Asticcacaulis excentricus CB 48: one gene and its partner. The main gene of each other region encodes a partner of the protein of the gene in region 2 in a complex. Links are inferred from orthologs where the notes say so. Each region holds a gene or a part of one and is shown on either strand. Other genes may lie near its edges.

The links.
Region 1: the proteins of uvrA (region 2) and mfd are in contact, whole or in part, in a crystal structure (PDB 4DFC), measured with the Escherichia coli proteins. The link is inferred for Asticcacaulis excentricus CB 48 from one-to-one orthologs.

The regions. Positions count from the first base shown.
Region 1 is NC_014817.1:563,807-579,113, forward strand. Bases 2,778-6,866 are described here. They hold mfd (transcription-repair coupling factor), read right to left. Parts: upstream 6,485-6,866; coding sequence 2,978-6,484; downstream 2,778-2,977. Other genes in these bases: ASTEX_RS14320 (diguanylate cyclase domain-containing protein), read left to right, coding at 2,778-2,904; ASTEX_RS14330 (FAD assembly factor SdhE), read right to left, coding at 6,485-6,778; recG (ATP-dependent DNA helicase RecG), read left to right, coding at 6,844-6,866. In the rest of the region: ASTEX_RS14305 (glycoside hydrolase 5 family protein), read left to right, coding at 1-471; ASTEX_RS14310 (hypothetical protein), read right to left, coding at 511-1,125; ASTEX_RS14315 (sulfurtransferase TusA family protein), read left to right, coding at 1,224-1,457; more of ASTEX_RS14320, read left to right, coding at 1,570-2,777; more of recG, read left to right, coding at 6,867-8,910; ASTEX_RS14340 (DUF3089 domain-containing protein), read right to left, coding at 8,907-10,088; ASTEX_RS14345 (lysophospholipid acyltransferase family protein), read right to left, coding at 10,145-11,071; ASTEX_RS14350 (glycosyltransferase family 2 protein), read right to left, coding at 11,085-11,858; ASTEX_RS14355 (cryptochrome/photolyase family protein), read left to right, coding at 11,981-13,435; sseA (3-mercaptopyruvate sulfurtransferase), read left to right, coding at 13,439-14,290; ASTEX_RS14365 (amino acid ABC transporter substrate-binding protein), read right to left, coding at 14,269-15,307. UniProt on the Escherichia coli protein: Couples transcription and DNA repair by recognizing RNA polymerase (RNAP) stalled at DNA lesions. Mediates ATP-dependent release of RNAP and its truncated transcript from the DNA, and recruitment of nucleotide excision repair machinery to the damaged site.
Region 2 is NC_014816.1:1,308,310-1,322,976, forward strand. Bases 7,226-10,674 are described here. They hold uvrA (excinuclease ABC subunit UvrA), read right to left. Parts: upstream 10,306-10,674; coding sequence 7,426-10,305; downstream 7,226-7,425. Other genes in these bases: ASTEX_RS06185 (carbonic anhydrase), read right to left, coding at 7,226-7,254. In the rest of the region: protein translocase subunit SecD, read left to right, coding at 1-1,465; ASTEX_RS06160 (squalene/phytoene synthase family protein), read left to right, coding at 1,557-2,255; ASTEX_RS06165 (DUF1353 domain-containing protein), read right to left, coding at 2,400-3,086; methylenetetrahydrofolate--tRNA-(uracil(54)-C(5))-methyltransferase (FADH(2)-oxidizing) TrmFO, read right to left, coding at 3,110-4,522; ASTEX_RS06175 (hypothetical protein), read left to right, coding at 4,670-5,473; ASTEX_RS06180 (hypothetical protein), read left to right, coding at 5,500-6,399; more of ASTEX_RS06185, read right to left, coding at 6,400-7,225; ASTEX_RS06195 (pilus assembly protein TadG-related protein), read right to left, coding at 11,165-12,367; ASTEX_RS06200 (hypothetical protein), read right to left, coding at 12,460-12,900; ASTEX_RS06205 (rod-binding protein), read right to left, coding at 12,897-13,193; ASTEX_RS06210 (flagellar basal body P-ring protein FlgI), read right to left, coding at 13,207-14,319; ASTEX_RS06215 (flagellar assembly protein FliX), read left to right, coding at 14,570-14,667. UniProt on the Escherichia coli protein: The UvrABC repair system catalyzes the recognition and processing of DNA lesions. UvrA is an ATPase and a DNA-binding protein. A damage recognition complex composed of 2 UvrA and 2 UvrB subunits scans DNA for abnormalities.

The DNA of each region.
Region 1 (15,307 bases), on a different replicon or contig from region 2:
ACGGCGCACATCTGGCCACAAAACTGGAGCTGGGTCGACGGCAAGGACCTGCCCGGCACCTTCGATGCTGGCGCCGCCAAGGTGCAAAAATATATCGATGACCATATCCGCATCGCGACGGCCATGAACAAGCCGCTGGTCTTCGAAGAATTCGGCTTCCCCAGAGATGACGTGAAGTATGAGCCGGGCACGCCAACCGTCTGGAAAGACAAGTTTTATGGTATGATCTATAAGGCGGTCGAAGACGCCGTGAAAACCGGCGGGCCGGTGTCGGGCTCAAACTTCTGGGCCTGGGGCGGTGCGGGCCGCGCTCTGCATAAGGACTACTGGATGCTGCGTGGCGAAACCGCCTATGTCGGTGATCCGCCGCACGAGCCGCAGGGTTGGTACAGCGTTTTCAATACCGACACTTCGACGCAAGGCCTGGTCCGGCAGCACGCTGAGCGGATCAAAAAGCTCAAAGCCTCCTAATGTATCTAATGAAAAGGCCGGGATAATCCCCGGTCTTTTCTACGGTTTTACGGGATTGGTCATAGGGCCCGTAGGGGCCGTCGCGCCGCCCAGACCCGGCAAAACCGCCGTCTGGTAATCCGGCGGAATGACAAACCACTTGGCGTCCTGAGCGCCCCTGGCGTAGGCCACCACCTGAAACAGCGGCACATTGCGCCCCTTCTGCGTCATCTGCATCAGAATTCCGTCACTATTGGCGCAGGCCATGCCCGACTGATTGAGGTAGCCGCTGAATTCCAGCGTGCGGCACGGTTGCCCGGCCATCAGGCTTGAGCCCACCGGACGCACCGTCGCGCGCGATTCCAGCGTCGCCAGATCAAGCGGAAGCGGCAACAGGGCCGCTTCTCGGCTTAAGGGAAACAGCAGCGCGATACGTTTGCCGCCCGCTGCCGTCAGGTGGATCAGAACCCCCTTGTCGCGGTCGGCAATATAGGTCTGCGATACCCCGCCGCTCAACATGTCCACCCGCATTTTCACCCCCGTGCGGCGCACCTCCACCGGCGCTTCGAACCCGGCCATACGAACGCGGGCAAAGAAATCAGGTTCGGACGATACCTGCGCCCGCGCGCCGGGGGTCACGACCATCAGCGACAACACAAAGATCAGCCAACGCATAGGGCGACTCCTCTATCTCGCTTGCATTTGCGCGGATTCGACGGCATTGACCAAACATTCGGTGCTGAAAAGGCATTTTTGAGACCGCCCGTACCTCCATGACCCCAACCGAGCCGCCTTCCCTGCTGATCGACGCGCGCGGCCACCGGTGCCCGGTACCGACCCTGCGCCTGCGAAAGGCTCTGGCTGAACAACCCGGTGCGGTTATTACACTGCTGGCCGACGACCCTATGGCGCAGATCGATGTGCCGCACTTCTGCCAGCAGAACGGATTTCTCCTGATTGCCTCCGAAGCCGAAGACACCCACCGGCGTTTCATCGTCCGCCGCTAAACCTTTCCGGCGCGTTTACCTTTTGGCGAGACGAATCGTTTAGGCCTTTTCTACCGCTTGTCTGGCGGCCGGATATCCTGCGTGTCAGGGCCTGTGTTTCAGGGAGTTTGAGTTGAATATTCAGGCGCGCGTCTTGCTGCTGGCAAAGGATCAGCAATGGCCTGAGCGGCTGGGGGCCGAGCTTGACCGGCTGGGCTGGCGCACCATTACGGCCTATCGCGCCGATGCCGCACTGGCCTGTATCGGTGATCTTCAGATCGAGGCGGTTCTGGTCGATGCGGCCCATCCGGAATGTTCGGCGAAGCTTGTGACCCAGTTGCGCGAAGCCTGCGCGCCACGCCGCCTGCCCATTGTGCAGGTGACCCACACGGGTCAATATGACATCCCCGAAGGCTGGGATATGGTCTATGACCGCGACGCCTACCCGCAGCAGATCCTCCTCGGCCTTGAACACATGGTGCGCGCCAATGTCGCCGAAGAAGAATACGAGTTGCGGCGCGATACGTTGAATGCGCTGGGGCTGAACATACCGTCGCGCGACGATGACAAGCCACTGGCCATACTTTCGGTAGGACCGGCGGACCCGGATTTCCTAGCCCTTAGCCATACCCTACGCGCGCGGGGTGTGGACCTCTATGCAGCCTTCACCAGCTACTCAGCCTTTGATTATCTTCATGATAAGACGTTCGACGCGGTCGTCCTATGGGGCCGGGAGTCGGTCGCGGAGGCCCTGTCGATCGCATCGGGTATGCGGCGTAATACCCGGCTCTACCACACGCCGGTATTCCTGCGTTTGCAAAAATCCGTTGATCTCGACCTGGGCGATGCCTTCCTGCGTGGCGTCAACGACGTCTCCGCGCCGGGTGCCAACGAAGCCGAAATCGCTGACCGCGTGCTGCGTCTGGCCCGCGCCTATCGTCGCCAGAGCAATACGCGGCAGGCGCTGGAAGCCGTCAACCACAGCCCGTACATGGACAAGGGCACGGGGCTGTTTACGCGCGACCTGTTTGCCGCCCATCTGGCGCGACTGGCCAAGGCCTCCAGCCAGCGCAACCGCCCTCTGAGCGTTTGCGTGCTTAAAATTTCTGAGAATCCGGAAATTGCACAGGCGCGGATGCGCAAATCGCTTGAGCGCGCCATGCCTCAGATCGGTTCGATGATCTCACGGCTGGTCCGCGCCGAAGACACGGCCGGGCGTTTGTCGGAAGAGGTGTTTGCCCTCGCCCTGCCCGCCACGCCCGAAGCCGCTGCGCGCCTTGTCGGAGAGCGGATCGGAGCCGTCATTAGCTGCACGGCGTTTGAATCCGGGAACGGTCGTTCGCCCTTTGTGGTCGAATTCGATGTCGGCGTGGCCGAACTGATCGACGGGGAACCCGTGGCCGAAGCCTTAACGCGCGCCGCTCAACAGATTCGACCCTCTTCCGGAGATATGGATCAGGCGATTTAGAGCGGATTTCGTTCAAAATTGAATCGAAATCACGCTCTAAATTTTTGATTTAACGCGCTTTTCGGAAAGCGCTCTAACCGGCCGCTATCGCCGCCAGTCGCGTCATGATCTTTTCTGCCGCGGCCAGACGCCCGGCCGCTTCTGGCCATTCGCCCCGCACGAGCAGCTTCTGATCCGGACGCAGTTTCCAATCCCGCGGATGCGCCTGAATGAGGCCAATCAGCCCCACCGGATTGCTGAACTGATCATTACGGAAGCTGATGACCGCGCCCTTTGGACCGACATCAAACTTCGCCACATTGGCTTCACGACACAGGCCCTTGATCCCCACTACCTTCAGCAGTTGTTCGGCCTCTTCCGGAATGGGCCCAAAGCGGTCGATCAGTTCGGCGGCCAGCGCTTCTCGATCCTCGCGCTTTTCGGCTTCCGACACACGGCGATACAACGACAGGCGGATATTAAGGTCCGGAATATAGTCCTCCGGGATCATGACCGCAGCGCCGGCATTGATCTGTGGCGACCAGCCCCGATTATCGGTAGCGGGCTCATCGGCGCGGCTGCGCAACTCATTGACGGCGTCTTCCAGCATCTGCTGATACAGCTCGACGCCGATTTCACGGATATGACCGGACTGCTCATTACCCAGCAGATTGCCGCCGCCCCGGATATCCAGATCGTGGCTGGCCAGCTGGAACCCAGCCCCCAGATTATCCAGCGATTGCAAGACCTTCAGTCGCTTTTCTGAAGCTTCACTTAAGATTTGATGCGGTTGGGTTGTTAGGTAGGCGAAGGCGCGCGTTTTGGAACGCCCGACACGCCCGCGGATCTGATACAGCTGCGCCAGACCAAACATGTCGGCGCGGTGCACGATAAGCGTATTGGCGGTCGGCACGTCCAGTCCGGACTCGACAATGGTGGTCGCCAGCAGCACGTCGTACTGACCGTCATAGAAGGCAGTCATCACCTCTTCGAGCTGGGTCGGAGTCATCTGACCGTGGCCGACGATGAACTTCACCTCCGGCACCTGCTCACGCAGGAAGCGTTCGAGGTCCGGCAGGTCTTTCAGGCGCGGCACCACGTAATAGGCCTGCCCGCCGCGATATTTCTCGCGCAGAAGCGCTTCGCGTATGCTGACGGCGTCGAAAGGCAGGACGTAGGTGCGTACCGCCAGACGGTCCACGGGCGGCGTGGCGATGATGGACATTTCCCGAATTCCGGAAAGGGCCATCTGCAAAGTACGTGGGATCGGCGTCGCCGACAGGGTCAGCATATGCACATCGGCACGGAAGGCCTTGAGCTTTTCCTTATGCTTGACGCCGAAATGCTGCTCCTCATCGACAATAACAAGGCCCAGATCCTTGAACCCGACCTGCTCAGACAGCAGGGCGTGCGTACCGATCACCACCTCAACCTCGCCGCTTTTCAGGCCGTCGCGGGTCTCATCCGCCTCCTTACGCGTCACCATGCGCGACAGATGACGGACGCGGATCGGCCAGCCCTGAAAGCGTTGGCTGAAGGTCTTGAAATGCTGGCGCGCCAGAAGCGTCGTCGGGCAGATAATGGCCACCTGCTGACCCGACATAGCCACCACAAAGGCCGCGCGCAACGCCACCTCGGTCTTGCCAAAGCCGACGTCGCCGCAGATGAGACGATCCATCGGATGCCCCTTCGACAAGTCGTCGAGGACATCGTGGATGGCGTTGAGCTGGTCCTCGGTTTCTTCGTAAGGGAACTGCGCGCAGAATTCGTCATAAAGCCCGGACGGCGGGTCGATTTGCTGACCCACCTTAAGGGCACGCGCGGCGGCCAGCTGGATCAGGCCATCGGCCATCTCACGCAGCTTTTCCTTGGCCTTGGCTTTACGCGCCTGCCAGCTCGCCGAGCCCAGACGGTCCAGTTGCGTCGTGTCAGAATCAGCCCCGTACCGCGTCAGCAGGTCGATATTTTCGACCGGCAGGTAGAGCTTGGCATCCGCGGCATATTGAAGCTCGAGGCAGGCGTGCGGGGCGTCGTTGACGCTCAGCGTCTTCAGGCCCTCATAACGGCCAATGCCGTGCTCGATATGCACGACCAGATCGCCCTGAGACAGGGATGATGCTTCGGCAAGAAAATTATTAGCACGCCGACGTTTACGCGGACGGGCTAATCTATCACCTAAGATGTCGGTTTCCGAAATGACCGCCAGGGTCTCGGTCTCAAACCCCTGATCGAGCGGCAGAATGGCGCGCTGGATAGGCTTGGCCTTGGTGCCGGCAACCCCGAAGCTCAGCGCATCGGCATAGTCTTTGGCTAATCGCGTCTTGTCGAGCCCGTGATCGGAGAGCATGGCCCCCAGACGATCAGATGAGCCTTCGGTCCACGAGGCGAACAGGACCCGCTTACCGGCCTTCGACAGGAGCTTGGCGTGGTCGGTCACGGCGGTAAAGAGGTTGACGCTGTCCTGATGGCGTTCCGGCGCGAAGCTGCGGCCCGGACGTGCGCCCAGATCAATGGCCGAGGCATCATCGCGCTGAAAGGTCTCGAATTGACGCACGCGGCCCTTTTGCAGCCCGCTCTGCCATTCGCTATCATCGAGATAGAGGCGATCGGGCGGCAGGGCGCGATAGCCGCTGTCCAGCTTGACGGCCCCTTTGGCCATGACGCGGGCATCGCCCGAGCCTTTGCGCGATTCATAGGCATCGAGCACGGAGTCGCGCCATTCGCCAAAGGCCTGTTCAGCCAGACCGTCCAGAAGGATCAGGGTCTGCGACGGCAGATAGTCGAACACGCTGTCGAGGCGCTCATAAAACAGAGGCAGCAGGGTTTCGACGCCTTGCCGACGGATGCCGGCAGACACCGCCGCATAGATGGGGTCATCGCCGGGCGCGCCGAAGTTTTCCAGATAGCCCTGACGGAAGCGGCTGATGCTCTTTTCATCCAGCAGGATTTCGCTCACCGCCATAAAGTCAATCGCGGCAATCTGTTTCAGCGAGCGCTGCGTTTCCGGATCGAAGGTGCGGATGGATTCCAGTTGATCGCCGAAGAAGTCGAGCCGCACCGGCTCATCCTGACTGGGCGAAAAGACGTCGATAATGCCCCCGCGCACGGCAAATTCACCGCGCTCGGAAACGGTCGAGACGCGGTTATAGCCGTTGCGTGAAAAATAGGCCTCAAGCTCGCCCGTTTCGATGCTCTGACCGGGTTTGAGCGACAACAGACTTCCGCGCATGGCGTCGCGCGGCGGCACCTTCTGCGACAAGGAGGCCGATGTGGTGAGGATCAGCACAGGCTTTGCCGGTTTGCCGTTCAGGGCCTGAAGCCGCGTCAGGCCGCTCATGCGCTGGGCAATCAGGCCCGTCGTCGGGCTCACCCGGTCATAAGGCAGGCAGTCCCAGGCCGGGAAACGAATCACGTCCAGTTCCGGCGCATAGAAGGCCAGTTCTTCGGCGATAGCGTTCATGCGGCCGTGATCGCGTGCCACGAACAGCGCCAGCCCCTCGGCGCGCGTCAGGTCCGAGGCCACCAGACTGTCGTAACCCGGCGGACACCCGGTCAGGGACAGGCGGGTCGCAGCGGCAGTAATGCGGGAAATATCAGACATCTATTGCTGAAGCTTTGTGTAAGCTATCTTATAATACTGATTGAGCTGGCTCATGATTTCGGATTTATGCTCTGGCGGCACAGGGTCGCGTTCGATGATCCAGCCGTAAAGATCCTGATCCGGTGCTTCGAGCAAGGCTTCGAAAATATCGAGCTGTTCGGCGGTCATGGTGGGCAGGTATTCCTCGGCAAAGTGCCCCAGAATGATGTCAGCCTCCTTGAAACCGCGCCGCGAAGCGCGGAACCACAGCTTGCGCAGGCGGGCCTGATGGAGATCGTCAGCGGTGTCAGTCATGGTTTTCCCGTCTATGGAGCGCAATCGCCCTTCTCTTTCATACGGTTTGGTGCTTGAAAGAGCCTATGCGTCCGGAAATTTTGTTCCCCTATTACACGTCTTTGACCGGCCTGAAAGGGGTCGGGCCGAAAATTGCGCCGCATCTGATCCGTCACGTCGGGCCCTATGTGCGTGACCTGCTGTTCACCCTGCCTAGCCAGTTGATTTTTCGGCCCGTAAGCCGCATCGCTGAGGCCCGCGTCGGGCAGGTTCAGACCCTATGCGTTACCATCGGTAGCTATCAGAAAAGCGCCGGCAAGGGGCCGCAGCGCATCACTGTCTTTGACGATAGCGGTCAGATGCAACTGACCTATTTCCACGCGATCCGTGGTTTTGAGCAGCAACACCCGGTCGGGGAAACCCGCTGGATCAGCGGCAAGGTCGAAAGTTTTGGCGCGTCGCTTCAGATGAACCACCCGGACTATGTGGTGCCGCTCGACAAACAGGACACTATCCCCCTGTTTGAAACCGTCTACCCGGCTACGTCAGCCGTTTCGCCGCGCCTGATGCGGCGTTTCGTCGAAGCGGCCCTGCACCGGGTGCCTGACCTGCCGGAATGGCTGGATAATGAGACGCTGGGGCGGCTAAAAATTTCCGGTTTTTCGGATGCGTTACGCGCCGCCCACGCGCCTGTGAGTGAAGCCGATCTGCTGCCCGATGCCACGGCGCGCAAACGGCTGGCCTATGATGAAGCGCTGGCCCATCAACTGGCCATGAAGGCGCGCAAGCAGCACCGTCAGGCCACCCCGGCCCTGATCATCGACCGTCACGTCTGGGCGGATAAGGCGCTGTCCACCCTGCCCTTTGCCCTTACGGGGGCGCAGACGCGCGCCCTGAGCGATATTCGGGGCGATCTGCGTTCCGGCGAACGCATGAACCGCCTGATCCAGGGCGATGTGGGGTCGGGCAAGACCTTGGTGGTGCTTATGGCCATGATCGACGTCGCCGAAGCCGGGCATCAGAGCGTCATGATGGCGCCGACTGAAATTCTGGCGCGCCAGCATTACGAAAAATCCCTGCCCATCCTGAGCGATATGGGCATTTCTGCCGTCCTGATGACCGGACGCGACAAGGGTAAGGAGCGCGAAGCCAAGCGCGCCGCCGTTGCGTCAGGTGAAACGACAATGATCTTCGGCACCCATGCGGTGTTTCAGGAAGGCGTGGCGTTCAAAAGCCTGCAATTTTGCGTCATCGACGAGCAGCATCGCTTCGGCGTGGGGCAGCGGCAACGCCTGTTCCTGAAGGGCGAAAGCGTCCACTACCTGTCCATGTCGGCAACGCCCATTCCGCGCACACTGGCGCTCACCCAATATGGCGAATCCGACCTCAGCGTGCTCGATGAAAAGCCCGCCGGCCGACAACCTATCCATACAGCCGTCATCCCGCGTGCGCGTTTGTCGGAGGTATTCGACCGGCTGAAATCAGCCATAGCCGCCGGTTCGCAGGCCTACTGGATCTGCCCGCTGGTCGAAGAAAGCGCCGAGTCCGACCTGATCGCGGTCGAAGCCCGTCACGAGTCACTTCAGGAGGCGCTGGGGCGTGAGGTCGGGCTAGTGCACGGACGATTGCCCTCGGCCGAAAAGGAAGACGTGGTGGCGCGCTTTGCTTCCGGCGAACTGCCGCTACTATGCGCGACGACCGTGGTCGAAGTCGGCATCGACGTGCCCAATGCCTCGATCATCATTATCGAACAGGCCGAACGCTTCGGTTTGGCACAATTGCATCAGTTGCGCGGCCGCGTCGGGCGGGGTTCGGCCAAAAGCGCCTGCATTCTTCTCTATGACATGCCGCTGGGACAGGCGGCCAAGGCGCGTCTTGAACTGCTGCGCACGACGGAAGACGGGTTTGAGATCGCCGAAATGGACTGGAAACTGCGTGGGGAAGGCGATGTGCTGGGCGCGCGGCAGTCAGGTTTCCCCGCCTATCGCTTTGTTGATCCGGTGGCGCACGCCGACCTGATCGCCACGGCGTCACGGGAGGCGCAGTATATTCTTCAGCACGAGGCGCAGTTCCCGCCGCAGCGTCGGCAGGCTCTGGAAGTCCTGCGCCACCTGTTCGACTGGCGACCCGATGCGGCGGATAAGGTGGATTAATCCCGGCGTGCCCCGCGCCAAGCGAGCCAGCGCGCTTGCGAATCCGCTTGAAGATCGGCATAGAACAGATTGTACGGACGTACTTTTTTACTATCTGCCCACGATCCGTCAACGTCGAAAGACGGGCCCGACGGTCGCGACACATAGAGGATATCACCGCGGCAGCGCGCACTGACCTTGCGCGGCATCAGAGCCGGCGTCGTCCCCCATTCCAGCCCCGTCGCATTGGCCGCACCCAGACTGTGGCGCGCCTCGATCTCCTTGTCCGTCACTCCGCCGGTCAGCGGATTGACGCACAGGGCCTTGCCATCCAGCGGCTCCATAATACTGGTCTGGCTCCACTCCATCGCTCGACGCTGCGCCTGTAAGGCGCGGTCAGGACGGCCATTATCGACGCTCAGATAGGCGACGGCGCAGCCATATTGGGTGCGCTGTTGACAGGCCGGGACCGCTTGTCCCACCTGAAAATCAGCGGCAGGCGTCAGGGCTTCGAGAAAATAGACGGCCACCAGCGCCGACTTTAGCGCCTCATCGGTCAAAATCCGCTCTTTGAGCAGCCTCTGCCCCAGAAACGCCCCCTGCTCAAGCCCCACAATGATAAAGCCGCTGCCATTACGGCGCTGGGCCAGAAAGGCGTCAAAAGCGGCCTCAACATCCCCATAGGCGAATTGCCGCGCCTCACGCGCGTCTTCGCGTTGTGTCAACTGGCTGTAGAGGCTGGCCTGACGATAGCGCGGCGCATACACATAGCCGACCGCATTGAACGGTCCGGCGTAGTTGGGCAGTTGACTGCGTATCACCTCGGCACTGGAAGTGGGATCATCAATCGGCCCCACCCAGTCTTTACCCCCATTGAAGGTAGTGCCGTGGATGAAGAAGACATCGACCTTCTGAGGATTACGGTTGCGACGCACCTCCAACCCGTTAAGCGCCGGATTAAGATACCACCCGCTCACCTTGCGATAATCGGGAGCTGCTGGCGGCGCGTAGGTCTGAAACGGCACCTTGGGGTCGAGATTGTGCCGCATGATGTCATCACCCCACAACGCCCCGACCATGACCACAAACAGCCCCCCCAGAAGGGAGACCCCGGCGATCAGCAGGCGTCGATGGGTAAGGGAGAGCTTGGGCTTATCGGACATGCGGCAGGCGACGTGGTTCCTTAAGAGGGACATCATGATACCGAGCGCCGTCTCAGGCAAGCGCTGCGCGCTTCACATATTATGAGCCCACGTTAAGGGGCTTTGGGCGTGCCCGGTTTATAGGCGTCATTGGGCCAGCGCTTATGCACCCAGAACCACTCTTCCGGCCGCGCACGCACCACCTCTTCGATAAAGGCCGAAACCTTGGCCACGGTGGTGTCGATGTCGGCGGCCTTATGACCCGTGTCATCCACCTCAATCGTTTCATGGACGATCACTCGGAAGCGCGCTTTGTGCAGGCGCTCGACCGTCATCGGCTGCAACACCGTGCCGAAGCGCATAGCCAGCCGCGTCGGGCCGGGCGCTGTATCGACGCTGCGCCCGAAAAAGGGCGTGGCAACCCCGCGATTGAACTTCTGATCGTTCATCAGGGCGACCGATTCGCCCTTGCCCATAGCGATCAGCAATTCCTTGGCCCCGTCGCCGCCCTTCGGCGCGAACAGACGCACGCCATAACGCATCCGTCCGGCCTTGATGCGTTCATCCACATAAGGGTTATTGGCAGCGCGATAGGTCATCTGACACTCGACCCCGGCATCGACGATGGTTGAGGGCATAATCTCCCAGTTGGCAAAGTGCCCGGAGATGAAGACCACAGGGGTTTGGCTCTCGGCTATGGCCTTCAGGCGCTCCATATTGACCACCTCAACGCGCCCATTGGCGATGCGGATGCGGTCCATAATGGCGAATTCGGCAAAGGTGCGCCCCAGATTGTCCCACTGAGCGCGGGCGACGTTCGCCTTCCACGCCTCATCCTTGTCCGGAAAGGCAAGGTCGAGGTTCTGACGAACCAGTTTTTGGGTCGGAGTAACGGGACCGATGGTTTTGAGCAGCCACGCCCCCATGTCCGAAGCTGTATCGACCGGCAGGGCGCGCACGATCCCGACAAACAGGTCGTACATCAGCGCTTCAAAGCGCCAGGCCATATCTTGCCAGAAGGAAGGTTTAACGGAAGACATGTAATCCGATGCCTTAAGATTTTGCTTTAAGCTCTTTTTGAGCCTTGAGAATTTTTAACAGGCGTTTCACGCGAGCTTCGGCGGCCAGATGGCTCGACAGAACCCCGTCCCAGCCGCCGGTGAAGTGGCAACGGAACAGAAAATAGCGCGTGAACACGAACGGATATTCGAACGGCAGACGCGCCCAAATCGCCCAGGCGGGCTTTTTCAACGCCTTGGCCTGAAGATTGGTGTAGGAGTCGAGCTTCTGGCGAATATGCGCATAGGAGCGCGCCGAAAAGTGCGTCGCCGACCCGTGTAGCTGCCCTACGGGCTCGTCCCTGGTGTCCACCGTGTCATGCACCAGCGAGTCCCGGAAACGCACCTTGCGCCGGTCATAGAGGCGCACATAGTTGTGATAGTCGGCCCACAAACGCGGCTTATCCTTACCCGGATAGACATTGCGCAGCTTGAACCGATAGGCCGGCAGGTCAGGGCCCCTGGCCATCAGGGCCTTGATTTCCTGATAAAGATGCGGCGTCACCACCTCATCGGCGTCCAGATTGAGTATCCAGTCGTGGCTGGCGCAGTCTTCGGAGAAGCGTTTTTGCGGCCCGTACCCCACCCAGTCATTGTGGAAGACCTTCGCCCCCATCTGACGCGCCATGTCCGGCGTGCCGTCCGTGGAGCCGGAATCGACCACCACCATCTCATCGACCAGCCCCTCAATCGCCCGCAGGCAATTGGCGAGACGATCGGCTTCATTCTTGGTGATAATACACGCGCTCAGTTTCGGCGGTGAGGACATAAAGGAACTCTGGGTGCTAGATTATTCTGGCTTAGTCGCCTCCCCCGATCCGGTCAATAGTCATCGGATTGATCGAACCCGCCCGACCGCACGTAAACCCGGTTTTAAACAGGCCCCTATTGATGACCCAAACGACGATCCTGTGGTTTCGTTCCGATCTGCGACTGCAAGATCATGAAGGCGTGGAAGCCACGCTCAACAGCGGTAGCCCCGTTGTGCCGGTCTATATTTACGACGAACAACTGGCGCAACGGCCTTTGGGCGCAGCCTCGAAATGGTGGCTGGATCGCTCTCTCCGGTCGCTGGATCAGAGTTTGCGGGCGCGCGGAGCACGACTGATCGTCCTCAAAGGGTCCGCTCTGGCGCAGTTAAAGCGTCTGATCGGGCAGGTTTCGGCGACGCGACTGATCGCCTCACGCACCTTCGAACCGAAAATCGACGCCTTCGATGCCCAACTGAGCAAGGCGTTGGGCATCCCGGTCGAGATTTTCAACACGCACCTTCTGTCCGATCCGACGCAGATTCGCACGGGCGACGGCAATCCGTACAAGGTCTTTACCCCCTTTTACCGCGCTCTGCTGGCGCGCGGCGCGGCCAGAGGCCATGCCCGCAAAGCGTTGGCAACCCCTTGGCCCGCCCCCGCCGAATGGCCGGAGAGTGTGGACATAGACGCGCTGGGGCTCAAACCCGCCCTGACACTATCGGGGCACGACTGGTCTGAAGGTTTCGATGTGTGGACGCCGGGCGAAGACGGCGCGCATCAGCGCTTGTCAGCTTTCCTGCGCTCTGGGCTGAAAGGCTATGCGCCGGACCGCGACCGGCCCGACCTCGACATCACCTCGCGCCTGTCGCCGCATTTGCGCTTTGGCGAAATCAGCCCGCACCGCGTTCTTCATGAAGCCGAAGCGCACGCTGCGGCTCATCCGGCCCTGAGCGACGATCTGGAAAAATTCCGGGCCGAACTGGCCTGGCGCGATTTCAGCTACAACATCCTGCAACTCCAGCCGGAGTTGGACCGCGTCAATTTCAAAAGCGCCTTCGACGCCATGCCTTGGCGCGATGATCCGGCCGGTTTGCGCGCATGGCAGCGCGGCGAAACCGGCTACAGTCTGGTCGATGCTGGTATGCGTCAACTCTGGCGCACGGGGTTCATGCACAACCGCGTGCGCATGGTCTGCGCCTCGTTCCTGTCCAAGCACCTGCTGATCGACTGGCGGCAAGGGGAACAGTGGTTCTGGGACACGCTGGTCGATGCCGACCCGGCCAGCAATACGGCCAGCTGGCAATGGGTAGCCGGGTCCGGGGCCGATGCCGCCCCCTATTTCCGCATCTTCAACCCCTTGACTCAGGCCGAGAAATTCGACCCGAAGGGGGCCTATCGCCGGCGCTTTGTTTCCGGTTTTACGGAAAAGATAGCTGGCGCGGCATCCGCTCATCACCAAAAATTTGAACGCGACCTGTTTGATTTCGCAGGCGTTTCAGCCTCTAACTCAAAGGGCGCGCCGCGCCTGATCGTTGATCACGCTGTGGCGCGTCAGCGGGCGCTCGACGCCTATGCGCAGATGAAAAAGGACTGAGCCATGCCTGGACAGATAGAGGCCGATGCCCTGAAATCCCTGCTCGATGCCGGGTCCGTCAAGATCATCGACGGTAGCTGGGCGCTGGACGGCACGGATATGCGCGCCCTCTATGCCGAAAGCCATATACCAACGGCGCAGTTTTTCGATATCGACGCCATCAGCGACCACAGCAGCGGCCTGCCGCACATGGCCCCGACACCCGACATGTTTGCACAGGCTGTCGGCGACATGGGCATCCGCGAAACCGATCACGTGGTGGTCTATGACCGGCACGGCCTGTTTTCCGCGGCGCGCGTGTGGTGGACCTTCCGCCTGATGGGCCATAAAAAGGTGCAGGTGTTGGCGGGCGGCCTACCGGCGTGGATAGCGGCTGGATATCCGACAGGTAGCGGCGCGGAATGGGTCAAGGGCGTCCCCTACACCCCGAACCTAAATCCTGATTTGGTTATATCTCTCAATGTGTTGCGGGCCCATCTTGGCGCGTCAGATGAGATGGTGCTGGACGCCCGCCCGGCCGCGCGTTTCGATGGCACGGCTCCGGAACCGCGCGCCGGCCTGCGCTCCGGGCACATGCCGGGCAGCCGCAGCCTGCCCGCCAGTGAGTTGATCCGCGACGGGGCGCTGAAACCGGTGGCAGAACTGAAAAACATCTTCTCCGCCCTGCACGTCACGTCGAAAACGCAGGTCATCACCTCGTGCGGATCAGGGGTGACGGCGGCCATCATCGCCTTGGCTCTGCATGAGGTCGGTCATGACAAGGTGCGGCTCTATGACGGGTCGTGGGCCGAATGGGGTCAGGCGACGCTCGACACGCCGGTCGTTACCTCCGCTCAGCGCACCGGTGGCGAATAGAGCAGGCCGCGTTCCGGCGCGTTCCACTGCGCATTCAGCCCGCGCGACAGCTTAAGCGGTGAGTCTGCGCCGATATTGCGGTCGAAGATTTCGCCGTAATTGCCGACCTGCGACAGGATATTATAGGCCCATTCCGGCCCCAGCCCCAGGCCGCCGCCCAGATTACCCTCTGAGCCGAGAAGACGCCGGACCTCCGGGTTCTGGGATTCCAGCTGCTGCGCCTTGACCGTCTCGCTACTGACACCCAACTCCTCGGCGACGATGGTCACATAGAGTGTCCAGCGCACAATGTCCGTCCACTGGTCGTCGCCCTGCCGCACAACCGGCCCCAAAGGTTCCTTTGAGATGATTTCCGGCAGAATGGTGTGGGCCGTCGGGTCGCTCAGCGTCGCGCGCGCCGCCGCCAGAGCCGACACGTCGCTGCTCAGGGCATCGCACTGACCGGCGGCATAGGCGTCGCGCCCCTCGTCCTCGTTCTTCACCACGACAGGGTTGTATTTCAGCCCACGCGCGCGGAAAAAGTCGGCCAGATTAAGCTCGCTGGTCGAACCCGTCTGCACGCAGATGCGCGCGCCATTCAGTTCGGTGGCGCTGTTCAAGCGCAGGGATTTGCGCACCAGAAAGCCCTGCCCGTCATAATAGTTAATGCCGGCGTAATCAACCTGATCCGCCGCGTCGCGCGACAGGGTCCAGGAGGTCGAACGCCACAGCACATCGACCTTGCCGGTTTTCAGCGCCTCGAACCGCTCGGTCGTGGTCAGCGGCACATAGGTCACCTTATCGGCATCGGAAAAGATGGCGGCCGCCAGAGCGCGGCAAAAATCGACGTCGAAACCGCGCCAGCGGCCGGAATTGTCCTTATACGAAAAGCCGATCAGACCGGGATGCACGCCGCAACTGACCCGCCCGCGCGCCAGAACGGCCTTTAGCGTGGCGCTATCGCTTTGGGTGGGGGTGAGCGTGGCTTCCGGGGCCTGAGCGGGCTTGTCATCTGATGCCTTTGGTCCCTGATTACAC
Region 2 (14,667 bases):
CTTTATTTCAGTGTTGATCTTCATGCTGCTGGCCTATGGCTGGCTGTTCGGCGGCATCTCTATCGCCGCCCTGATCGTCAACCTGATCCTGATTATCGCCGGTATGTCGGTGACGCAGGCGACCCTGACCCTGCCGGGTATTGCCGGTCTGATCCTGACCCTCGCTGTGGCCGTTGACGCCAACGTGCTGATCTATGAGCGGATGCGCGACGAAATTCGCGCCGGCCGCAATGTGATCGGTGCGCTGGACGCCGGCTTCTCCAAGGCCATGGAAACGATTATCGACGCCAACCTCACCTCGCTCGGTGCGGCGGCGATCATGTTCTTCTTCGGGGCGGGGCCGGTGCGTGGCTTCGCCTGGACCCTGTCGCTGGGCGTTATTACCTCGGTCTTCTCGGCCGTCATGGTGACGCAACTGCTGCTGGCCTGGTGGTATAATGCCCGTCGCCCCAAGACCCTGCCGATTCAGGCAGCGGACGGGAAGGGCGTGTGGCCGCTGATCAAGATCCTGCCGCAAAAGACGAATTTTGGCTTTGTGCGCTTCTCTAAGCTGGCCGGTATCATTTCCATGGTTCTTGTCGCCGCTTCGCTGTTCTTCACCATCTGGCCGGCTACGCCGCCGTGTGGCGGTCTGAACTGCGGCGTCGATTTCAAGGGCGGCACTATCCTTGAGATGTCGCAGAAATCCACTATTGATCTCGCTAAGCTTCGCAGCACGCTCGATACGCTGGACCTGCATGACGTGCAGGTTCAGGGCGCCGGGCAGTCGGGTCAGGACGCCATGATCCGCTTCGAGTCGCCGACCACCAACGCGCAGGCGGCGTTGGATCGTGTACAGACCTCAATTAAAGCGCAGTTCCCTGACGCCAGCTTCAAACCGGCCACTGTGGTCGGCCCGAAGGTATCGGGTGAGCTCTTCACCGGAGGTATTCTGGCGCTGGTTTTCGCCATCGGCCTGATGATGGTCTATATCTGGTTCCGCTTTGAATGGCAGTTCGGCATGGGGGCGGTCGTCGGCCTGATGCACGACGTTATCCTGACTTTCGGCCTGTTTGCTATCTTCCGGCTGGAATTTACCCTGACGGCCGTCGCGGCCATTCTGACCATCATCGGCTATTCGATGAACGATACCGTGGTTGTGTTTGACCGCATCCGTGAAAACCTTCGTAAGTATAAAAAGATGCCGCTCAAGGACGTGATCGACCTGTCGATCAACGAAACCCTGTCGCGGACCATTATCACCGGGGTGACGGCCGTTATGGCGTTGACCGGTCTGGCGGTTCTGGGCGGTGAGGCGCTGTTCTCGTTCTCGGTGGCGCTGATCTTTGGTATCATCATCGGCACCTATTCGTCGATCTATGTCGCGGCCCCAGTTATCCTGTTATGGGGTGTCAACCGTAACGCGGCCGAAGCCGAGGTTGTTGATGTGGGCGGCTTCAAGGGCAAGAAGGCCCCGCAGCCGTAAGGGGTTCTGCCAGCCTGACAAATGACCGCTCTGTCCGTTTGGCAGGGCGGTTTTTTGTTGCTTTTGGTGTGCGGCAGGGTAAGGGCAGGGCATGTCCGACTCGCCGATCTTACCCGAAGACGAAACCGTACCGCGCGATGAGGTCGTGCGTCTGGCCGCACAGTTTATTGAGGATGCGCAAAAGCGGGCCGACGTGCTAGCGCTGCTGGCCTTTGCCGAGGTGCTTCGCGATGTCCCGGCCCGCGTCTCCGAACCGCTGCTGGGGGATATCCGCTACACGTGGTGGGGTGAGGCACTTGAGGAAATCCGCGATAGGCGCAAGGTGCGCTACCATCCGCTGAGCGCAGCGCTGGCGGGTGTAGCCGAGCGCCATGCCCTTGATATGAAGGCGTTAATCGACGCCATTGACCCGCACCGCTTGCAACTGGATGGCCGCTTGTCACTGCGCGATGCGTTGAGCGTGGCTGATCAGGGACAGGCTGTCATATTGGTACAGGCGGCGAAGGTGCTGGATGCGACTGCCGATGCGGCGTGCCTGCGCATCCCGGCCCGCTTTCAGACTCTTGCGACACTGAAGGTGGTGGGGCGTTTGAACGCCGAGGAAGCGGGCGCGGAAGAGGGCCGTCATCTGTACCGTGAGGCGCGCCAGGGACTAAAGCGCGTGCCGTCAATCTTGTTACCGTTGGTCTTACCCGCGGCGGTGGCTGCAGACCTATGGCACGGGCGCGTGCGCGGTGCCCTGTCGGTGCGTCTGAAATTGCTATGGACGTTTGCGACGGGCCGGATTTGATTTGACCACGGATGCATACGGATAGCCGCCTGCGGCCGCTACACGGATGTCCAGTACTGAAATGTCTTTTAATATGAGTTTTTTATCCGCGTGATGGCCGCGCTGCGGCCATATCCCTGTCTATCTGTGGCTTAAACTGAAACCTTACCCAATGCCGAACATAGGTTTCTTTTTAGGCGGTTGTGATACAGTTGGCACTGTGGGTGTCGGGTATATTGGATAGGCCTTCCAGCCTTTGGCTACCATCTCTTCGAATCCCTTGCACTGCGGCAGGGTCATGATCACGCCGGTCTTCGGCTTGATGAACGGAGCCGGGAAGCGCGCCGAAGGGAAGGCCGGATTGACGAACACCCAGTCAGACGCCAGCCCATAGCCTTTTTCTCCACCCGTGCGCACCGCATTGTAGGCGATGCGGGCCTCTATCTCACTGACGCCCCATTTGCGCATGGCACGATAGAAGATGTCGTCGGCGTCCTGACGCTTACCCGGTTCCCCGATTGCGTAGAGCCAGTCGTGGACAATGGCGGCGCGGATGGTCGGTCCGTCCGTATTGACGGCGAACTGCCCGAACCAAGGCACCGATGCAAAATCGGTGCGGAACCATTTGGGGACCACCACCACCTTTCCCGTCAGCCTGTCGCAATAGGGAAATTCGTCGTTCAGCGTATAGAGTTTGCGGCCTTCCTTCTGCACGTCGAACAAAAGGACGGGCTGCGGTTGAAGGGAAGAGGGCACAACAACGGGAACCGGTACGATCGGCGGGGTCTCGGTCGTGGCGCAGGCGCTTAGGCCCATAACGGTCAGGGCAAGAAGAGGGGCGAGGGCTTTCATCACACACACACGTCAGACGGCACTCAGGCCGGAACCGCCTCTGTTTTTAACCACGTCTCGATATCATGCAAGGCCCGAACGCTCATCTGGCGTTTCTTGGCGCGGGTGCGATCCTTGACCGGGATCTTCTTGCCGTCTTCGTCGAACTTCGGGGCCTCCATCGGCGGCAGCAGTCCATAGTTGATATTCATAGGTTGGAAAGACGCCTTTTCGTCGGCCAGATGTCCGCCTGTAATATGCCCGATAAGGGCGCCCAGTGCCGTAGTTGGCGGCGGTGGCGGCAGGGTTTTGCCCTTGGCTTCGGCGGCAGCGAAGAGTCCGGCCAGAAGGCCCATAGCGGCGCTTTCGACATAACCTTCGACGCCTGTGATCTGACCGGCAAAGCGTAGGGACCGTTCCCCGATCAACCGTTTCAGCCGCAGGTCGGCCCCTAGCACCTTGGGCGACTGGATAAAGGTGTTGCGGTGCAGCCCACCCAGACGCGCGAACTGCGCGTTCTGTAGGCCGGGGATCATGCGGAAGACCTCGGCCTGAGCGCCGTGTTTTAGCTTGGTCTGGAAACCGACGAGATTATACAGGGTTCCTAAAGCGTTATCCTGCCGAAGTTGAACAATCGCGTACGGTTTGACGGTCGGATTGTTCGGGTCGGTTAGGCCCACGGGCTTCATCGGACCATAACGCAGGGTTTCTCGCCCCCGTTCGGCCATCACCTCGATAGGCAGGCAGCCGTCGAAATAGGGGACGTGCTCCCATTCCTTGAAATCGGTCTTGGGACCGATCAGCAAGGCATCGACAAAGGCTTCGTACTGGTCCTTTGTCATGGGGCAGTTGATATAGGCCGCCGCATCGCCGCCGGGGCCTTCCTTGTCATAGCGCGACTGCCGCCAGGCAATCGACATGTCGATGCTTTCGGCGTGGACAATGGGTGCGATGGCGTCAAAGAAGCTGAGATGGCCTTCGCCGGTCAGTTCCAGAATGACTTCGGATAGGGATTCTGAGGTCAGCGGACCCGTGGCGCAGATGACGTTACTCCAGTCCTTGTCCTTCAGTGAGGTGACCTCCTCGCGCAGGAGCGTCACCAGCGGATGCGCCGCCAGCGCGGCGGTGACGGCCTGAGAGAAGCCTTCGCGGTCCACAGCCAGCGCGCCGCCGGCGGGCACCTGATGCTTATCGGCGCAGGCCATGATCAATGAGTTGCCGCGGCGCATCTCGGCGTGCAGTAGGCCCACCGCATTATATTCCCAGTCGTCGGAGCGGAACGAGTTGGAGCAAACCAGTTCGGCGAGGCCATCGGTCTGGTGTGCGTCGGTCGGCTTGATGCCGCGCATTTCGTGGATAATGACGGGGATGCCGGCCTGAGCCAGTTGCCAGGCGGCTTCGGAACCGGCGAGGCCGCCGCCAATGATGTGTACGGGTTGGACTGTCATGCGGGTCATATAATGAGATCGTATGGCGATGTCACGGTCTCGATGAAAAACATAAGGGAGGTTGTCTTTGCCCTTTTAAAGGGAAAGGATTTGTTTAACAGTGTCCCCTGCTTAGGGTTAACGCTGCGGGTTATCGGGCTTTTGGGGATTTCGACGATGAGTTTCGGCACGGCCTTTCATCTGATCGGTGCGCTGAAGATGGCCGGGCAGAGCCTGCCGCTTTTGTGGCGTAAGGCAGGCCCGGTTCTGGGTGTTCTATTTGTTATCCTGCTGCTGGGGCATCTACCGCACCTTGATGTGTGGCTGCGGCGTGGCCTTATTGTGGTCGGTGTGATTGCGCATACAGCGGCAGCGGGGGCTCTATACCGCGTCGCGCTGTTTGGAGAGCGTTTTGCCGCGGCCGAAGGTCTGGGTTTTGGCGGCTTGCAGTTCGGCCGGGCCGAACGTCGCTTGCTGGGGGCGAGCGCGCTGGTTTTGCTGTTCTGGTCGATCGTGTTTATCGCGGGCGCCGTGGTGCTGGCTCTGTTTATGGGGGCGGCGGGCTTGCCCGAAGATAGCTTTCGCACGCCGCAGGCTTTGCTGCGCACCCTAATCGAAGGCGCCCAACCGCAAGGGGTCGTGGTCGGCATTGCGATCATCGCCGTTCTTCTGACGCTTAGCATCCTGACCGTAAAGCTGTGGCTACACCGCGCCGCTACGGTGGCCGAACATCGGCTGGTGTCGCTCAATGCCCTTAGCCTATCGTCGGGTCAGACCGTCAAGCTGGGCCTCGGTTACGGCTATATCCTGTTACCGTTTATCGTCCTCAGCAGCCTGATGCCGCCAATTGTGGTCGTTGCCGGCCTGCCACTAGGGGGTGTGATCAATCTGGCTCTTGGCGTCGGCGTCTTCATGCCGCTCAGCATCTCTTTTTTGGCTTCCGCCTATAGGCAAATCAGCGCACTTCGCGCTAAGGGATAGGTCGTTCTCTTTCCCCGGTTCCGTGCATGGCCTCGTCCGTTGATTTTGCCTTTGAAGGCTTCCGTATCATCCGTGAGCGGCCCATCCTAATTGCGTGGTGGGGCGCGGTTCTGCTGGTGGCGTTAATCCTTTCGACGGCGCTTTTGATGTCGGTGGCCGGGCCGGAATGGAACGCTCTGATTCAGGGGCAGGTGCCGAACGAGCCGGAAAAGGCAGCTGAGCTGCTCGTGCGTCTGGGACCGGCCTATGTTCTAGCTCTGATGGTCACCCTTGTATTTTCGGCGATTATCACCTGCGCTGTCTATCGGGCTGTGCTTGGCGGACATTCGCCCCAGTTCGGCTTTCTGCGTCTGGGGGCTGATGAGGTGCGTCAGATGGCGCTATCCTTTGTCTTGGCTGTGGTCATTATCGTCGTGACGCTTCTAATTACGGTCGTTCTGGCCATACTGGGTGGCCTACTATCGCTTCTCGTCGGTGCGGTGTCTCAAGCAGTCGCTCCGGTGGTTGGTGTGCTGACGGCCATTGCTGCCATGATTTTCAACATCTGGCTTATGGTGCGGCTGTCTATGGTCAGCGTGCAGAGCTTCGATGAGGGCCATTTCAATCTGACGGGTTCCTTGAAACTGACACAGGGACGTTTCTGGTCCCTGCTGGGCGGCTTTGCCGTAGCATTTCTGATGGCGCTTGTGGTTAGTATGCTGGCGCAGACCGTCTATATGGCGCTGGCGGTGCTGGTTACGGGGCGTGATGTCGCCTCGGTCGAAGACGTGCCACAACCAGACGTTTCGCAGCTGGCCAATCTCATGGAACCGTTGACGGGGGTTTATTTGGCGGTCAATGGGGTGATTGCGCCCCTTACCACGGCGATCATGATTGGAGCGGTCGCCGCGGCTTACCAAACGTTGAAAAATACGCCGAACACCTGATCAACTTCCGACAAGGTGCAAGATGTCGCGGCCTTGTGGCTGCTGAATGGGGCGGGCATTCGGCCCGGTCAGTCGCTGATAGGCGTCTACCTGTTCCGGTGAAATCGATAGCGGCGAGGCATAGACCAGCCAGGTGACTTTTTCCGTGCATGGCGGTGTGGTGAGCGAACCGGAATAGGCATAGAATTCTTCAGTTGCGGGCATCAAATCGCGCGCATTTACCAGTAGGTCGGGTATCAGGGCCGCCGGGCCCGGATCCGTCGGCAACCACGTCCAGATGGGGGCCAGCATCGGATCAGCCACGCCGACATCCGATAGGACACCGATGACCAGAAGGTCGCCCTTGTCATTCTTATGAACAAAGTGGGTTTCGATGGCCGCGCGGTGACCGTCGATGGTGTGTTCGGACGGGGTGTGGAAGTGGAACTGCACCAGCTTATAGCGCACGCCGTCCATCACTACGCCGCCGCCATCGGTGGGGGAGACCTGAATGGCGTGCCCCAGGTTCTGGATCTTGGCCGGGGACGAGGTATAGTCGAGCGTCAGATTCACCGATTTGGGGGCCGCCACGCCGCTGAGATTGATAGGTGACTGACGGGGGCCGGTCTTGCAGGCCTTGTTCTCAGTGCTCAGATCGCCCCAGTGCGCCGGGCCGTCATCCCCTTCATAGCTCCAGTGAGTGACGTCGCCTTTGGCTGCACCGTGACCATCACCGCCGTGGTCCCCGCCCCCATGATCGCCCGTGGCTTCGGCATGAGGATCGCCGTGCTCCGCCTTAGATTTGCTGCAAGCAGACAAGCCCACGCTCATCAGGGCGAAGGCAGCAACCGTAAAAAGCAAAACAGAGCGGCGCATGGGGAACTCGAATCGAGAGTGACGATGTTCGATTCAATGCCGCAACAGGGTTAACGCAGTGTTCACTTTCAGCGGATGTGAAGCCGATTTGCTACGAAAAGCACAAAAGCTCTGAAGAGCAAGCCGGGGTGACTGGCTATACTTTTTGGGACTTTCTCGGCTAATGCAGTGTCATTTCCGCGCCGTATGCCGGGCTAGAATGTCTTTCAGGTATTTGCCGGTCCACGACTTCGGATTGTCTGCCACCTTTTCCGGGCTGCCATAGGCCACGATCTCACCGCCACCGTCGCCGCCTTCCGGGCCAAAGTCGAGCAACCAGTCAGCCGTTTTGATGACGTCCAGATTGTGTTCGATCACAATGGTGGTGTTGCCGTGGTCGGTCAATTCGTGAAGCACCTCCAGCAGCTTTCGTGTATCTTCGAAGTGCAGGCCCGTGGTTGGCTCATCGAGAATATACAAGGTCTTGCCCGTGGCGCGCTTCGACAGCTCTTTCGACAACTTTACGCGCTGCGCCTCGCCGCCCGACAGGGTGGTCGCCTGCTGGCCGATCTTGATATAGCCCAGCCCGACGCGCTTTAGCGTCTCCAGCTTGTCGCGGATGGAAGGCACTGCCTTGAAGGCTTCGGCGCCTTCCTCGACCGTCATGTCCAGCACATCGGCGATGGAATGGCCCTTGAAAACGATCTCCAGAGTCTCGCGATTATAGCGCTTACCCTTGCAAACGTCGCATGTGACATAGACGTCCGGCAGGAAGTGCATCTCGATTTTGATGACGCCGTCGCCCTGACAGGCTTCGCAGCGCCCACCCTTGACGTTGAAGGAGAAGCGGCCCGGCCCATAGCCGCGCGCCTTAGATTCCGGAAGGCCGGCGTACCAGTCGCGGATCGGCCCGAAGGCCCCGGTATAAGTGGCGGGGTTGGAGCGAGGTGTACGGCCGATAGGCGACTGGTCGATCTCTACCACCTTGTCGAAAAACTCAAGCCCCTCAATCTTATCATGAGCGGCAGGATTGGCCGAAGCGTTGTTCAGCCGCCGCGCCGCCGCCTTGTGTAGGGTTTCGAGCGTAAAGGTCGATTTGCCCCCGCCAGATACACCGGTGATGCAGGTCATCACTCCTACCGGGATTTCTCCGGTGACGTTTTTCAGATTGTTGCCGCGCGCCCCGATAACCTTGAGCATCTTTTTCTTGTTGATGGGACGGCGCTCATTGTCTGTATCCTTAGAGAAAAAGAGGGGAATTTCCCGCTTCCCCGTAAGGTATTGCCCAGTCAGCGAGTTGGGATTCGACTTGATATCTTCGGGCGTGCCTTCGGCCACCACCTGCCCGCCGTGCACACCAGCGGCGGGGCCCATGTCGATCACATAGTCGGCGGTGAGGATGGCGTCTTCGTCGTGTTCGACCACCAACACCGAATTGCCCAGATCGCGCAGCCCTTTTAGGCTGTCGAGCAGACGGTCATTGTCGCGCTGATGCAGGCCGATGGAGGGTTCATCCAGCACATAGAGCACGCCGGTCAGGCCGGAACCGATCTGTGACGCCAGACGGATGCGTTGGCTTTCGCCGCCGGACAAGGTGCCGGAATTGCGCGACAGGTTGAGATAGTCGAGCCCCACCGCATTGAGGAAGTTTAGGCGGTCAAGGATTTCTTTCAGGACGCGCCGCGCAATATCCATCTGTTTTTCGCTCAGATGGTTTTGCAGGTCGGCGAACCAGTCGTGCGCCTTCTTGATCGACAGACCGGAGATTTCTGCGATGTCTTTCGCATTGACCTTGACGGCCAAGGCTTCGGGTTTGAGACGCTTTCCGCCGCAGGCCTCGCACGGGGTTTCGGCCTGATAGCGGCTGAGGTCTTCGCGCACCCACGACGAGTCGGTTTCGCGGTAGCGGCGTTCCATGTTGGGGATGACGCCTTCAAACGGCTTGGTCACGTCGTAGCGGCGCGAGCCGTCTTGATAGACGAACTTGATCTTTTCCGAGCCAGATCCCAGCAGTATGACGTCCTGCGCTTCCGGCGTCAAAGCGCGCCATTTGGTGTCCATTTTGAAGTCGTAATGGCCGGACAAGGCCTCAAGCGTCTGCGCGTAAAGGGGCGAGGGGCCCTTCGCCCACGGCGCAATGGCTCCATCCTTGAGGCTCAACGACTCATCGGGCACAATCAACGAGCGGTCGAAAGTCAGTTTGACTCCAAGCCCATCGCAGGTCGGGCAGGCCCCGAATGGATTGTTGAACGAGAACAGGCGCGGTTCGATCTCGGCAATGGTAAAGCCGGAGACCGGGCAGGCGAATTTTTCCGAGAAAATCAGGCGCTTCGGCTCCGTTTCTCCTTCGGCGATATCGGCATATTCGGCAATGGCAAGACCGTCGGCCAGCCGAAGCGCCGTTTCCAGACTGTCAGCCAGACGCTGCATCAGGCCGCTTTTGACCACCACGCGGTCCACCACGACGTCAATATCGTGCTTGTACTTCTTGTCGAGCTTAGGGGCGTCTTCGATGGCGTAATATTGGCCATTGATTTTCAGACGCTGAAAGCCCTGACGCTGAAGATCGGCGATTTCTTTCTTGTACTCGCCTTTGCGCCCGCGCACGAAAGGGGCCAGCAGCAGCAGACGCGTCCCTTCGGGCAAGGCCATGATCTTATCGACCATCTGCGAAATGGTCTGGCTCTCAATGGGCAGGCCAGTGGCGGGGGAATAGGGGACGCCGGTGCGCGCCCAAAGAAGGCGCATATAGTCGTGGATTTCCGTCACCGTGCCGACGGTCGAACGGGGATTTTTGGACGTCGTTTTCTGCTCGATGGAAATAGCCGGCGATAGGCCCTCGATCAAATCCACATCGGGCTTGGACATTAGCTCGAGGAATTGCCGGGCATAGGCCGACAGCGACTCGACGTACCGCCGCTGCCCCTCTGCATAGATCGTGTCGAAGGCAAGTGACGACTTGCCCGATCCCGACAGGCCGGTCAGCACCACGAGTTTGCCGCGCGGGATATCAACATCTACGCCCTTGAGATTATGCTCGCGCGCGCCGCGCACCTTGATGAAGCCCTGCATCAGGTTTGAGCTGCTCATCAGCATATCCTTGTCGTGTCCGCTATCGGCCATTACGCATATCCATCCGGGGAGGCAATTCCACCATATAGGTATAATGGCGGCGTCGAAAAAGTGTCAGCAGAGGTTTGCGGGTTCACTGCCTGATTTGCGGAGGGGGCGCAAGAACGTTTTGCGAACGCTTTTGTAAAAACTGCGACCGTGGCCCGCCTCGTAAAGGTCTGAATGTATCGCTCATCACATCATTCAATGGCGGCACGTGGGGCTAGCGGCGCTGATCGTCGTCGCGGCGCATTTGGTGCTGGCTCTGTTGTTCCTGGTGTCACGGCGCGAGCAAACCAAGGCCTAGGACCCCGTAATTTCCGAGATAGGCTTTGCGCTCCCTGTGCTCAAGCGTAAGGGGCCTGGGCCCGAAAGGCCGGTGTTCCGGAAGCGAAAGACACCTAATCGTCAGGAAACCTCGAAGGCCGTGTCCCTAGAGGTCGCGCTACGGACTACGGTCAGGGGAGAGCCGCCGCCCGAAGCGGCTGATGCGGTGTCGAGTGAGGCCTTGGGAGCTACTTTGCGACACGTACAGGCCTGTCGCCGAGCCTTGGTGGAGGGCAGCATCTTGCCGCCAGACTGTCCGGCGCGCGGCGAGGGGAAAAACCGCCACCTTTCGATCAAACCCGGAGATCAGCCCTATTGGGACGAGCAGATCACCGACAATGCATTCCAGCGTCGCTACAAAGCAAACAGGGCAACACCGAATACTGGCAAAGGGTAAATCGCAGTCGCGAAGACCCGCAAAGACACACTCCGCAGGAGTAATCCGCCGCCTCAATGGCGGCCTGAGCCGAAGGATCTATCAGGAATCATTCCGTTATTTCAATAGGCGTATGTTGGTCAGAGCCCCACCGCTACCGGAAGAGGCGGTAATGGGTTCAAGGTTCCAGGTTGTATTGTTCAGGATCAGCCGGTTCATCACCATCGACAGCTTGTCGCTGCTCATTTTTGATTGCGCATTAAAAGTGACGTTGCGGCTGGGAAGCCAGATCACGCCGTCCATATGGTTGGCTACGGCGTTGTTGAAGATAAAGTCGGTATTGCTCAGACCCGGCTTCTCAAAGAACAGCAGATTTTTGTATGTGCCCGTGTCGGGCGCGGTCAGGTCGGCGGAAATGCCGGAGTTGAACTGGATTTTCGAGGTGTCTTCGAAATAGAAGGTCACGCCCTTGCCCGTCCACGTCCCGCCATTGACGTTCCAGCCGCCGCTGCGGATGACGTACAGGCCGGGAGCAAAGCTGACCGTAGCCGACGAATTGTTGAAGTTGAACCAGCCGCAATAGACACCCGGGGTGAGGCTGACGTTGCTGGTGTTATAGTTGCCATTCGACACCGTGCACGGCGTACTGGCCACGGTCGGGATAAGCGCAGCCCACTGATCGGCAACGGTGGGGCACGATAGGCTCAGGCGATCAACCGTGGTCGAGTTACGAATGACAGTACTGCCTTCGATGCACACCTTCTTGAAGTTCAGGCTGGAGCCCGAATTGAAGATGGCAGCCGGATTGCCTTTGGAGCGCACCTGAATTTCGCAGTTGGGCGCGGTTATTTTGGCGCCGGAATTGACCAACAGCGCTTGACTGCCCGACGGATCAAGCACCTGAATACAGGGGCCCTGGCTGCTGGCCTTGCCGATGGCTGTGGCGGTGACGTTGATCTTTAAGCTGGAAATACCCAGCAGACCCAGCAGGACTGTAGGGCTGTCATATACGGCAGTGCCTGTCAGCGTGGTCTCGTCCGTGACGTATTTGGGGGTTACGCTCATCGAGGCGGGCAGGTTCGATTTGAATATGCGCGTCGCTACGTCACTGCGTTGCACCTGTTCCTGACGAAGCCCGCCGAGCACAGAGGCGTCCATGGCGTCTTGTAATTGCGCTCTCACGGAATAGGCCGCGTGCATATCGACAGCGCCGCCAACAGCTCCCGCAACGGCCACCAAGGACAGGGCAAAGGCTAGCGTTGTGTTGCCGTTTTTATGCGAAACATAGTGACGAAGGCGCGTGACAAGGCGTGCAGACATGGTTCGTTTCCCGACAGTCGCCACCATTGGTAGCGTATCCTTGTGAACACATGCTTAAGCTACAACGAAGAAATGACACCGGTTTCTGAATTTTACGCCTTCAAGCCGTAGTTCAGTGACTGAGGTGCACGATCCCTGATAGAGGCACCCGGGCCGTAGGTCAGGCTGGGTTTGCGCGTTTCGTTCAATGAGTCGGCTATGGCCTTCATCAGGCCTTCGGAGATCGTCTTGGCGGCCTCGACGGCACGGGCATGGCGCTCCGATATGGCCACAAAGGCTTCGGTTGCCTTGCGCAGGCTTTGCTTGTGTGCAGAGCTCACTCCTGTAAGGCGCGACGGATCGGCCTTGAGGCGGGCGCTTTCCTGACGATAAAGAGCCGACAGGCTGCGCGTTTCTTCGACCGACTCGCGGATATCGAGTGGACGGTGCGCCTCGAGCGCCTCGGTTTCATCGGTCAGGCGTTCGGTCAGGCGCTCGGTGAGAACCAGAAGCTGCGCGGCATAGTCATCGGCGTCGCGGGCGGAAATGCTCATGAGTGCGCCTCCTGTAGGGCAAGCAGTTGTTTCTGAACCTGAGCGGAAATACCGACCCCGCCGGATTTTACCACCTGACCGGCCAGGGCGTCGAGATAGACGGAACGAAAAGCCTCTTCACCTTCGCCGCCCCCGAACATGCCGTCTGTGGTCAGGCCTTCAAACATGGGCTTTAGCAGTTGCGAAATGACCATGTTTTCGAAGTCCGTGCCGACGGCCTTCGGATCGCGCGCCTTGGTCGCAGACACGGACAGGGGTTTGAAGTCCAAAGTGGTAGAGAGATTGGTGTCCATAGCGCTCATCGGATTACATAACCTCGATGTCGGCTTGTAAGGCCCCGGAAGCCTTGATGGTTTGCAGAATGGAGATCATATCGCGCGGGCTGACACCCAGAGCGTTCAAACCATTGACCAGGTCCGTTAGTGAGGTCGTTTCCTGAAGCTCAAACAAGCGTTTGCCTTTTTCTTCCTCAACACTGACCGAACTGTCTGGCACGGCTGTCGTCTGGCCTTGCGAGAAGGGAGCTGGTTGGCTCACGAACGGGCGCTCATCAACACGGATGGTCAGATTGCCTTGCGCAATGGCGACGCGCGACACGCGGACATTTTCACCGATGACGATGACACCATTGACCTCATCGATCACCACCTTGGCCGGGGTATCGACGGTAACCGCCATCTGTTCAATGGCCGTAATGAAGCTCATCATATTCATTTCGGGCCGGTTGCGCACCGACACCACGGTCGGGTTGTCGGCAAAGGCCGTACCGGGATATGCCTTGTTGACTGTATCTGCGATGCGCTTGGCCGTCGTGAAATCAGGGTTCTTAAGCGTCAGGCGCACGATTGGCATGGCGTTGAAGTCAAAGCCGGTTTCGCGTTCGATAATGCCGCCCGACGCGATGCGCCCGGCGGTTGGCACGCCCTTAGTGACAGAGGAGCCTGAAGCTCCACCGGCGGATACCGATCCGGTCTGGATCGAGCCTTGCGCCGCCGCATAGGCTTCGCCGTCTGCCCCCAGAAGCGGCGTCACCAGAAGGGTGCCGCCCAGCAGGCTCTTGGCGTCGCCCATGGCCGAGACCGTGACGTCGATGCGCGCACCGGGGGCTGCAAAGGGCGGCAGTTCGGCGGTGACCATGACGACGGCGGCATTTTTGGTATTGAGCGACGCGTCACGGATATTGACGTCCAGTCGCCCCATCATGCTTTCCATGGTCTGTTTCAGCATGGGGGCGTTGCGGACCGTGTCGCCCGTACCGTTCAGACCGACAACAAGGCCGTAGCCCACCAGTTGGTTCTTACGCACGCCTTCAATATCAACAATATCCTTGATCCGCGAAGCGGCCGAGGCTTCGGCAAATCCGAAAACCGGCGCACAAAGCGACAAAAAGGTAGTAAGGGCGGCGATCAGGAGGCGCATACGCATGTCCACACAAAGGGCATTAACTATGTTTGAACGACTGCGAAATGCGTGCCAGATAAAAAGATTATAAAAATCAGCACTCTGGGCTTGGTTCCGTGCGGCGGGGGAAAAATCTGCCGGGCCGTTAAGGGCTTGGAAACCACGGGCAGGCAAATACTCACCGTCTGTACACCCTTAGAAGAGGGTTTCGCGTCTTTATCGCCAGAACGGCCCCGACATGACCATATCACCGCTGAATGGGGCAAGCATGATCAAGATCAACGGACCGGCTGGACCGGCCACTGTGGGCGGGAGCAATGCGCCGCGCCGTGCGTCTGGTGGCTTTTCGCTGAACGGATCATCCGA